Regions from separate parts of the Paraburkholderia sp. D1E genome, predicted to be linked through region 2. Evidence: riboswitches for the same ligand, from Rfam matches in the RefSeq annotation. Region 2 holds a riboswitch; the other holds the start of a gene.
The links. Region 2 has a riboswitch for thiamine pyrophosphate ahead of ACUN0E_RS21855 (FAD-dependent oxidoreductase). Riboswitches for the same ligand answer to the same signal wherever they lie in the genome.

Region 1 (4,870 bases), 1.0 Mb from region 2:
AAGCGGGATAGGCGGGATAGGGCGGAGCAACGTATACAGGCGGCTGGGCGACCGCGTAGGAGGGCGGTTGGGATTGCGCATTGGCCCGCGCCTGCTGCGCGGCTTGAGCCTGTTGTTGCGAGGTTGCCGAATCGCCGGCAGTTCCGACGGCGACTTCCCGCTGAACGTCGGTGGGCGGGACGGTGCCGTAGGCGTAGTAAGGGTAGTAGCCCGGATAGTAGCCGTAAGGGTAATAGCAGCCGGATAGCGTCAGCATGCAGGCCGCGCCGGCAAGCGCGATTCCGGTTCGGGAAAGACGGGGTAAGCCGCGCGGCAGCCGCTGGCTGATTGTGCAAAGAGAATCGATGACGCGGGACTTCATGACGCGCTCCTGTTTACCATCGGACGCCGCCATCCGGGGCGTAATGGCCTGAGCTTACGCCGCTGTAGCGCCAACACGATTGCAAAACCGTAACGGCTTATTTCACCCCATTGCAAAGCATTTTTCGCAGCAATCGGCACGCATCCAGATGCACGGGCATGTGTCAGCAGATTGTCGATGTCGTGATCGCATGCTTACACTCTGTCGGCATGTGGCATGTGGCATGTGGCATGTGGCATGTGGCATGTGGCATGCCGGCTTGCGCAGAAATGCAAAAGCCCGCCAGGGGCGGGCTCCTGTGCTGCAATGCAATGAGGCAAAGGGTTCGAATGGCGGGCGTGCACGTCTGCGCCCGCGATCCGTACCTTACTGCCGCTGATAAATCTCAGCGCCTTTCTTCATGAACTCGATCGACTTCACTTCCATGCCTTTCTTCAACGCGTCGTCGTCGGAGAGGCCTTGTTGCGCGGCGAATTCGCGCACGTCCTGCGTGATCTTCATCGAGCAGAAGTGCGGGCCGCACATCGAACAGAAGTGCGCGACCTTGGCAGAATCCTTCGGCAGGGTTTCGTCGTGGAATTCGCGTGCCTTGTCCGGGTCGAGACCGAGATTGAACTGGTCTTCCCAGCGGAATTCGAAACGCGCCTTCGACAACGCATTGTCACGCACCTGCGCGCCCGGATGGCCCTTTGCCAGATCGGCGGCGTGCGCGGCGAGCTTGTACGTAATGATGCCGGTCTTGACGTCGTCCTTGTTCGGAAGTCCAAGGTGTTCCTTCGGCGTGACGTAGCAGAGCATTGCCGTGCCGAACCAGCCGATCATCGCAGCGCCGATGCCCGAGGTGATGTGGTCGTAGCCCGGCGCGATGTCGGTCGTCAACGGTCCCAGCGTGTAGAACGGTGCTTCGTCACACCATTCCAGTTGCAGGTCCATGTTTTCCTTGATCAACTGCATTGGCACGTGGCCGGGGCCTTCGATCATGGTCTGCACGTCGTGCTTCCACGCGATCTGCGTGAGTTCGCCGAGCGTTTTCAGTTCGCCGAGTTGCGCTTCGTCGTTCGCGTCGTAGATCGAGCCGGGGCGCAAGCCGTCGCCGAGCGAGAAGGCCACGTCATACGCCTTCATGATTTCGCAGATGTCTTCGAAGTGCTCGTACAGGAAGCTTTCCTTGTGGTGAGCGAGGCACCACTTCGCCATGATCGAGCCGCCGCGCGAGACGATACCCGTCATGCGCTTGGCCGTCAGCGGCACATATTGCAGACGCACGCCCGCGTGGATCGTGAAGTAGTCGACACCTTGCTCGGCCTGCTCAATCAGCGTGTCGCGGAAGATTTCCCACGTCAGGTCTTCGGCCTTGCCGTTGACCTTTTCCAAAGCCTGGTAAATCGGCACCGTGCCGATCGGCACCGGTGAATTGCGGATGATCCACTCACGCGTTTCGTGAATGTGCTTGCCGGTGGAGAGATCCATCACCGTGTCGCCGCCCCAGCGGATCGCCCACGTCATCTTGTCGACTTCTTCGCCAATCGACGAGGTCACCGCCGAGTTGCCGATGTTCGCATTCACCTTCACGAGGAAGTTACGGCCGATGATCATCGGCTCGCTTTCCGGGTGATTGATGTTGTTCGGGATGATCGCGCGGCCACGTGCGACTTCTTCACGCACGAATTCCGCGGTGATTTCCTTCAGGCCGTCGGGACCGAATGCGCTCGCGCCGAACGCCTGGCCCGGATGCTGGCGGCCCATCATGGCCGCGAGCTTTTCGCCGTTCGGGCCGCTCGTCCTCAGGGTTTCCAGATACGCGGCGCGCTGCTGGTTCTCGCGAATCGCGATGTATTCCATTTCCGGCGTGACGATGCCCTGACGCGCGTAGTGCATCTGCGAGACGTTCTTGCCGGCGACTGCGCGGCGCGGCGTGCGATGCAGGCCCTGGAAGCGCAGTTCGGCGGTTGCCGTGTCGGCGGCGCGTTCACGGCTGAAGCCGCTCGACAGGCCCGTCAGGGCTTCGGTGTCGCCGCGTTCTTCGATCCAGGCTTGACGCAGCGCCGGCAGACCCGCGCGGATGTCGATCTGCGCTTGCGGATCGGAATAGGGGCCCGACGTATCGTAGACGAAGACCGGCGGATTCTTCTCGCCGCCGAAGCTATCCGGCGTGTCGGACTGCGAGATTTCGCGCATCGGCACGCGGATATCGGCTCGCGAGCCGGTCACGTAGACCTTGCGGGAATTCGGCAGCGGGGCGACAGCGGCGGCATCGACGTGAGCGTCGGCGGAAAGAAACTTCGGATTGGCGTTCATGCGTATCTCCTCGCAAAGCAATGTGGGCCGCTAAGCAGGAGACGAGATGGAAGTTGTCGGAAATCGCGAGAGATGAAACGGTAGACCAGGTGCGAAATCCGTACGCTTCCCTGCGCTGGCATTATCCAGATCAGGTTCAAAGGGTATTTCTCACCCACGCAACACGGACCTCCAACCTCCGCGCTACGCAGGACCCCCGCGTTAGCAGCGCACACGATACACCGCCCGGGCGGTGCTTGGCAACCCGTCTTGAAAAAGTCAGATGTCGGAGATAACGCCGGTCAGCCACGCACTATTCTTATTGTGATAGGGCTGCCGGGGATGGTGCGGCGCAGCGGTTCTGCGTCGCGAGTGCGCCTGGCTTACAGCGTGAAATCGTCGGCGGCTTCCGGCTGAAACAGGATCTTTTCGAGCTTCAGGACTTTCTCCGTGCCGCTCGGCGGCGTGAAGCGGATGCGTTCGCCGCGTTTGGCGCCGAGCAAGGCGAGGCCGACCGGTGAGAACACGTTCAGGCGGCCGTGCGCGAAGTCCGCATCGGGCGGATAGACGACCGTCCAGGTCATCTGCTCGCCGTTGGTTTCGTCGACCAGCGTGGCTTGCGAATTCATTGTGAGGACGTTCGCGGGAATGTCGCGCGATTCGACGATCACGGCGCGTTCCAGGACGTCGTCGAGCATGTCTTGCAGTTTGGCGTCGGCGCCGGGCGCGGCCGCGTGTTTTTCAAGACGAGCGACGTCGAGTTCGGTGAGGTAACAGGTTTTCGTCTTTTTCATGACGGGTTCTCCAATTGATCTGCACATATGGGAATTGCGTGCGAATGAGATCAGCCCGGAGCCCGACGACGTGGCTCCGGTTATGGAGGAAGCAACGTCAGATCGGGCGCCGGGCGGCGAGAAGCGGGAGCGTTCGGGACGGCTGACCGGCGTGAGGCGCTGCTACGTCCGCGCGCGCGCCACCGGTTGCGCGGCGGGGGCGCAAGCGGGTGAGGGCACGGGAGAACGGAGGACGCATGGGATAGCTGGCAGGGAGCGAAAAGTATTGGGGTAAGCGCCGGAAAGAAGACTTGATCGACGCAATCGAAAGGGGAATGTTAGCACGGGCCGGGCGTCTCCTTAATCGCCGCCGAGAGGTGCCGTGTGCGCAGGGTGCGGCGCGTCTATTTCGCACCGGGTCGTTCAAGGCCGCCGCGGCGCTGCCGTTAATCCGCCTGTAGGGGCGGCCGTTGCCCAGCCGGACGACCGGCGGTGGGTGGCGCGTCAATGGCGTGATGCGGATCGATACGGCTTTAAGGAGATGGGCTCATGAAAACGGGACTAGTGCGGTTTGGGGCGCTCGGCGCGGTCGCGGCGATGGCGGCGCTGGTTGCATCGCCAATGCCGGCGGTGGCGGCGAGTAATGGAACGATTAGTTTTTCGGGAGCGATCGTAGCGCCGCAACTGGCGATTTCGGCGGCCCCGGCTCCGGCCGGGGCACGCGTCGATGCTACCGGCGGGCGGCTCGCGCAAACGGGTTCGGCGGTCACGCTAACCTTTAGCGCTGCGCCGGGCGTGGCTACGGGTGCTGATGTTGCACTTCAGGTGAATAACGGTGCGACGGCGCGTGATGCGGTGGCCGGACGTTTTGTCGATAGCGGTGGCCGTGTGTCTCGCGCTGCCAGTGATGGGCACTACCGGGTTGGCCGCGATGGCGGGGTGTTGTCGCTTGCACCGAAGAATGCAGCGCTGGATACCCGGGTGACGGTTGTCGTTAGTTACGATTGAGGCGTCTTCGCGGGGCAGCGGTGTATTGAGGCAGTTTGCCCTCAAGCGTACAGACACGCCGCGCCCCGCGGGCGTATATAGCATGGAACGGTCGCGACCGCAGTTGAACAACCCCAAAAAAAAAAAGAACTGGCTGTCATAAGCGGGCTCGTGGATCGACAAACGTGCAGATCCTGATGAGAGCACGCCATGCAAACCGCCCGAACCCGCCGAGCCAACCGGCATGTCACCCGCGCAATCGCGCTAGCCGTCGCGCTGACAACGCTGTCAGCCAGCGGCCTCGCCACCGCCGCCGGTGCCGTATGCGCGTCGCACAGTCCATCCCACCGCGTAGCGCTGGTCGAGCTCTACAGCAGCGAAGGCTGCAACAGTTGCCCGCCCGCGGACAACTGGCTGAGCCAGTGGAAAAACAGCGGGGCAACCCAAAGCATCGTGCCATTGGCTCTGCACG
Region 2 (4,870 bases):
CGTGCGAAGACACCTTGGGCGTTGGCCTTTTCCGTCTCCATGCCATCGTAAAAAGCGATCTGTTCAGCGTTTTCGCGCACGCGGATCAGGCCGAAACGGAAGTCAGCCTCAACGCGTTGTTGCTGGTAAGTGATCGATACGAGGGGGTGGCCGAGCTTGTGAATGACATACGAGCCGCCGAGCGCGTACAGCGCCGCGACCCATACCATGTAGCCCGGAATCACGAGCGGCATGCCGCCGAGCGTGATGCTCAGTGCGCCGGCCAGACCCCAGAGGATGGTGATGAACGAAACGAGTGTGACGACCGTCGACAGCAGATCGAGCGACAGCGACAGAGTGTTGGTGGCGAACGACTGCAGGTCGTCGCTGATCCGCTGGTCGGGGTTATCGGCGAGCCCATCGCGCTCGATCCGGTAGAACGCGCCCTTGCCCAGCCATTCTTCGAGGTATTCGTTGGTGAGCCACTGGCGCCAGCGGAAGCCGAGCATCTGGCGCAGATACCGGCCATATACGAAGAGAATGATCATCGGGAAGACGATCAGGCAGAAGACCACCATCAGATGCGGAAAGTCTTTGACGTTCTTGCTTTGCAGCGCGTTATAGAACTGCCCGCTCCACGTGTTGAACTTGACGTTCAGCCAGACGCTGGTGAGGTTGATGGCGATGATCGCAACGAGCAGGCTCCACGCCAATTTCCATTCTTTCGAAACCCAATAAGGTTTGATCAGGCTCCAGGCGGAGACTTTTTCGTCCGGCGGCAGCGCGGGGCTGGAAGCGGTATTCGGTGTCATGAGCATCCTGGTGAAGTGCTGGCCCATGCCGGGCCGGCCTCAGTCGGGCCGGCTCAACGGTGGGTTTGCGGTGCGTGCTCCCGGGCGTCGTGCTCGACGAACGCACGTCCGGGTGAGCGTCCGATTCTGGCGCGAAGCCCTTAAGTGAAAATTAATTCCCGCTCGGGGGCCTCGCCTCGATACCGCATGTTGCGCGTGCAACCAGGCGTGTCGCCCGCGCGCAGCTCCTGCGGTATCCGGTCCTGGCATTGTGCCAGAGCGCTGCATGCGGCCGTATTGATGAATCGAAAGATAGTGACGGATCAATTGCACACGACGGCGCAGGTCGCTGGTTTGCGGGCGCCGTGCCTTTTATGGTCTAATGACCTTCGACGAAACAGGGGTGCTTTGCCCACAGGCTGCGTGATTCGCACGCAGCGGCGGCGAGGCTGAGAGAGACCCTTTGCACCCGATCCGGGTAATACCGGCGCGGGAAGTTTCCGGAAGCAGCCAGTCTTCCATTCCCCGCCGGGCGGCGTCCGTCATTGGACACGTGTATTGCCCGGCCGGCCTCACCCGCCGGTTTCGTCCTGGGTACGTGCGTTTTTTGCCGTACGGAAAGGACTCGATGACCGCCTATTCTTCAGACATGTGTTTTGACTCTTGCCACGCTCTCGTCGGTTATGTCGGCGTGCCGTGCAGCTTTGGCTTTGCCTGCCATTGCTGTGCCGCGGAGCGCGCGCGATGACTCGTCTTGCGCAACCCGATTTCGCGGTGCTTGGCGGCGGCCTTTGCGGGCGTTTGGTCGCGTGGCGTCTCGCCGGCCAGGGGCATCGCGTCGCCCTCTATGAACGTGGCGACGCCGCCGGTACGCAAGCGGCAGCCTGGGTCGCCGCGGCAATGCTGGCGCCGCTTGCCGAAGCCGCCAGTGCTGAACTGCTGATTACGCGCCTCGGTGCGAGTTCGCTCGAAACCTGGCCGCAAGTCCTCGCTGAATTGCCGGAACCGGTGTTCTTTCAGCGTAACGGCACGCTGGTCGTGTGGCATCACGCCGATCGCACCGAAGCGCCGTTGTTCGAACGCCGTGTACGCTCGAACGCGCCTGCTGAATTGCTCGACGGCGGCTTCGTGACGCTGGCGGGCGCCCAGGTCGGCGCTGCTGAACCCGCGTTGGCGGGTCGCTTCAACCAGGGCTGGCTACTGCCGCGCGAAGGCCAACTGGATAACCGTCAGGTACTGTCTGCGCTGGCCGCGGGCCTTGCCGAGCGCGGTGTCGAAACGCACTGGAACACGCCAGTCGACGATCATGCGTTGCCGCCCGCGCGTGTCACGATCGACTGCCGGGGTTTGGGCGCGAAGCCCGTGCTGCCCACACTGCGCGGTATTCGCGGCGAAGTCGCTCGCGTGCATGCGCCGGGTATCAAGCTGACGCGGCCGGTGCGCCTGCTGCATCCACGCTACCCGCTGTATATCGCGCCGAAGCCGGACGATCTCTACGTGATCGGCGCGACCGAGGTGGAAGGCGAGGACATGTCGCCGGTCAGCGTGCGCTCGGCGCTCGAGCTGTTGAGCGCGGCGTTTTCCGTGCATCCCGGCTTCGGCGAGGCACGCATCCTCGAACTGAATTCGCAGTGCCGTCCGACTTTGCCGGACCACCGTCCGGCCTTGCTGTGGGATGGCGCGCAGACACTGCGCGTGAACGGCCTGTACCGGCACGGCTACATGATCGTGCCCGAAGTCGCCGACGAAGCCGTGCGCTTCGCCGCAGCGCTGCTCGACGGCCGCATCGGCGATGCCGATGCCTTCGCCGACTGGCAAAGCGCCGCGCGCTGGAGCGAGCTGTTTCAACTGGATTCCACGCGGGAACCGGCGTGAGCGTTGCGCGTCTGCTGGTGAAATAACCGCAGGCAAACAAGCGAGCCGCACCGTTACCGCCATCGATTGAACTGTATTCGAACACTATGGACATTCATATCAATCAGAAGCCGTTGTCGCTGCCCGAAGGCGCGACTGTCGCCGATGCGCTCGCCGCGTTCGGCGCGCGTCCGCCGTTCGCGGTCGCGCTGAACGGTGATTTCGTCGCACGCACCCAACATGCGGCGCGCGCGCTGCGGCCGGGCGACAAGCTCGATGTCGTGCAACCCGTGGCCGGCGGCTAAATCCCGCGCCACGCATTGCCGGAGACCAGGACTATGCAAATGACTTCCCCCCAAACCGCCGACGCGCTCACGCTCTACGGCCAAACTTTCGCGAGCCGCGTGTTGCTCGGCACCTCGCGCTATCCGTCGCTGCAGTCGCTGTCGGATTCGATCGACGCGGCCCGGCCCGGCATGGTGACCGTTGCGCTGCGCCGGCAGATGAACGAAGGCGGCGCCGAAGCCGGTTTCTTCGACCTGCTCAAGCGCCATGGTGTGCCGCTGCTGCCCAACACCGCCGGCTGTCTGACCGTCGGCGAGGCGGTGACGACCGCGCATATGGCGCGCGAAATCTTCGAAACCGAGTGGATCAAGCTCGAACTGATCGGCGACGATTACACGTTGCAGCCCGACCCGATTGGGCTGATCGAGGCGGCTGCACAACTGATCAAGGACGGCTTCAAGGTGCTGCCGTATTGCACCGAAGATCTGGTGATCGGTCGCCGTCTGCTCGATGTGGGCTGTGAGGCGCTGATGCCGTGGGGCGCGCCGATCGGCACGGGTAAGGGCGTGATCAATCCGTATGGCCTGCGTGTGTTGCGCGAACGGCTGCCCGATGTACCGCTGATCGTCGACGCCGGCCTCGGTGTGCCATCGCACGCGGCGCAAGTGATGGAGTGGGGTTTCGACGGCGTGCTGCTGAACACCGCTGTGTCGCAGGCGACGCACCCCGACGCGATGGCGCGCGCCTTCGCGCTGGGCGTCGAAGCGGGCCGCCAGGCTTTTCTGGCGGGGCCGATGGCCGAGCGCGAAAGTGCGCACGCGAGCACGCCGGTGGTCGGCATGCCGTTCTGGCATCAAGATGGGAGCGCCGCATGACGCAAACTTTGCCTTTGACTGGCCGCGACCTCTTCTGGCCGCCCGCCGATGAACTCACCGAAGCCGCCGAGCGAATCCGCGCCCGTTTGGGCGAGTGGCCGCCGACGCATGCGCCATGGCGTATCTGCCTGACCGCGCCGGACGAGCCGAACGGCGGGGACCTGATCGTCGTCGCCGACGCGCAGCAGCATGGCGAGCAGGTGGCGCGCTGGCAGGTGCAGGGCGCCGGCGTGATTGTTGCCGCCGAGCACACGGCGACGCTCCATCTGGGCGGCGAGAAATACGCCTTGGTGGGTCATCTGGCGGAAGACTGGATTCCTGCGCTGGCTGCGTTTCTGGACTGCGGCTTCGATCCGCATGACGCCCTGGTACTGGCTCTAGCCTGGCGCGACGGCGACGAAACCAGAGCGGACGACGCGTTTCCGGCCGATATCGCGCACTTCCCGCGCCTCGCCGGCCTGCCAGCCGCGCCGGCGCAAGCGTTCGCGCGTTGCCCCGACCGGCTCGGTCTGTACCCGGTGCTGCCGACCGCGGAGTGGGTCGAACGGGTGGTGGGTTTTGGCGTGAAAACGGTCCAGTTGCGCCGCAAATCGGCGGAACCCGCCGACGAATTGAAGCGCGAAATCGCACGCTGTGTCGCCGCGGGCCGCGAGCACGATGCGCAGGTTTTCATCAATGACCACTGGCAAGCCGCACTAGAAGCGGGCGCTTACGGCGTCCACCTCGGCCAGGAAGACGTGCATACGGCCGATCTGCCTGCAATTGCCGCCGCCGGCATCCGCCTCGGGCTGTCAACGCACGGTTTCTACGAGATTCTGAAGGCACTGCATTTCCGGCCAAGCTACATTGCATTGGGGGCGGTGTTCCCGACCACCACCAAGGTCATGCCGACCGCGCCGCAGGGCCTCAAGCGTCTGGCGCGATATGTACGCCTGCTCGACGGCGTCGTGCCACTGGTGGCGATTGGCGGGATCGATCTGCAGGTGCTGCCCGACGTGCTGGCGACCGGTGTGGGCTGCGCGGCCGTCGTGCGCGCCGTGACCGAGGCCGCCGACCCGGCCGGCGCAGTTTCTGCGCTGCAACATG

Region 1: another riboswitch for thiamine pyrophosphate. It lies ahead of thiC (phosphomethylpyrimidine synthase ThiC); the one in region 2 lies ahead of ACUN0E_RS21855 (FAD-dependent oxidoreductase).

The regions. Positions count from the first base shown of each region.
Region 1 covers NZ_JBQYMB010000001.1:5,898,558-5,903,427, forward strand. Annotated here, with positions in the region: gene ACUN0E_RS26575 (hypothetical protein) at 1-361, opposite strand, end outside; gene thiC (phosphomethylpyrimidine synthase ThiC) at 728-2,659, opposite strand; TPP riboswitch at 2,749-2,867, opposite strand; gene ACUN0E_RS26585 (GreA/GreB family elongation factor) at 3,022-3,432, opposite strand; gene ACUN0E_RS26590 (hypothetical protein) at 3,961-4,419, shown strand; gene ACUN0E_RS26595 (DUF1223 domain-containing protein) at 4,609-4,870, shown strand, end outside.
Region 2 covers NZ_JBQYMB010000001.1:4,888,217-4,893,086, forward strand. Annotated here, with positions in the region: gene ACUN0E_RS21850 (ABC transporter ATP-binding protein/permease) at 1-791, opposite strand, end outside; TPP riboswitch at 1,160-1,283, shown strand; gene ACUN0E_RS21855 (FAD-dependent oxidoreductase) at 1,515-2,645, shown strand; gene thiS (sulfur carrier protein ThiS) at 2,732-2,929, shown strand; gene ACUN0E_RS21865 (thiazole synthase) at 2,969-3,784, shown strand; gene thiE (thiamine phosphate synthase) at 3,781-4,870, shown strand, end outside.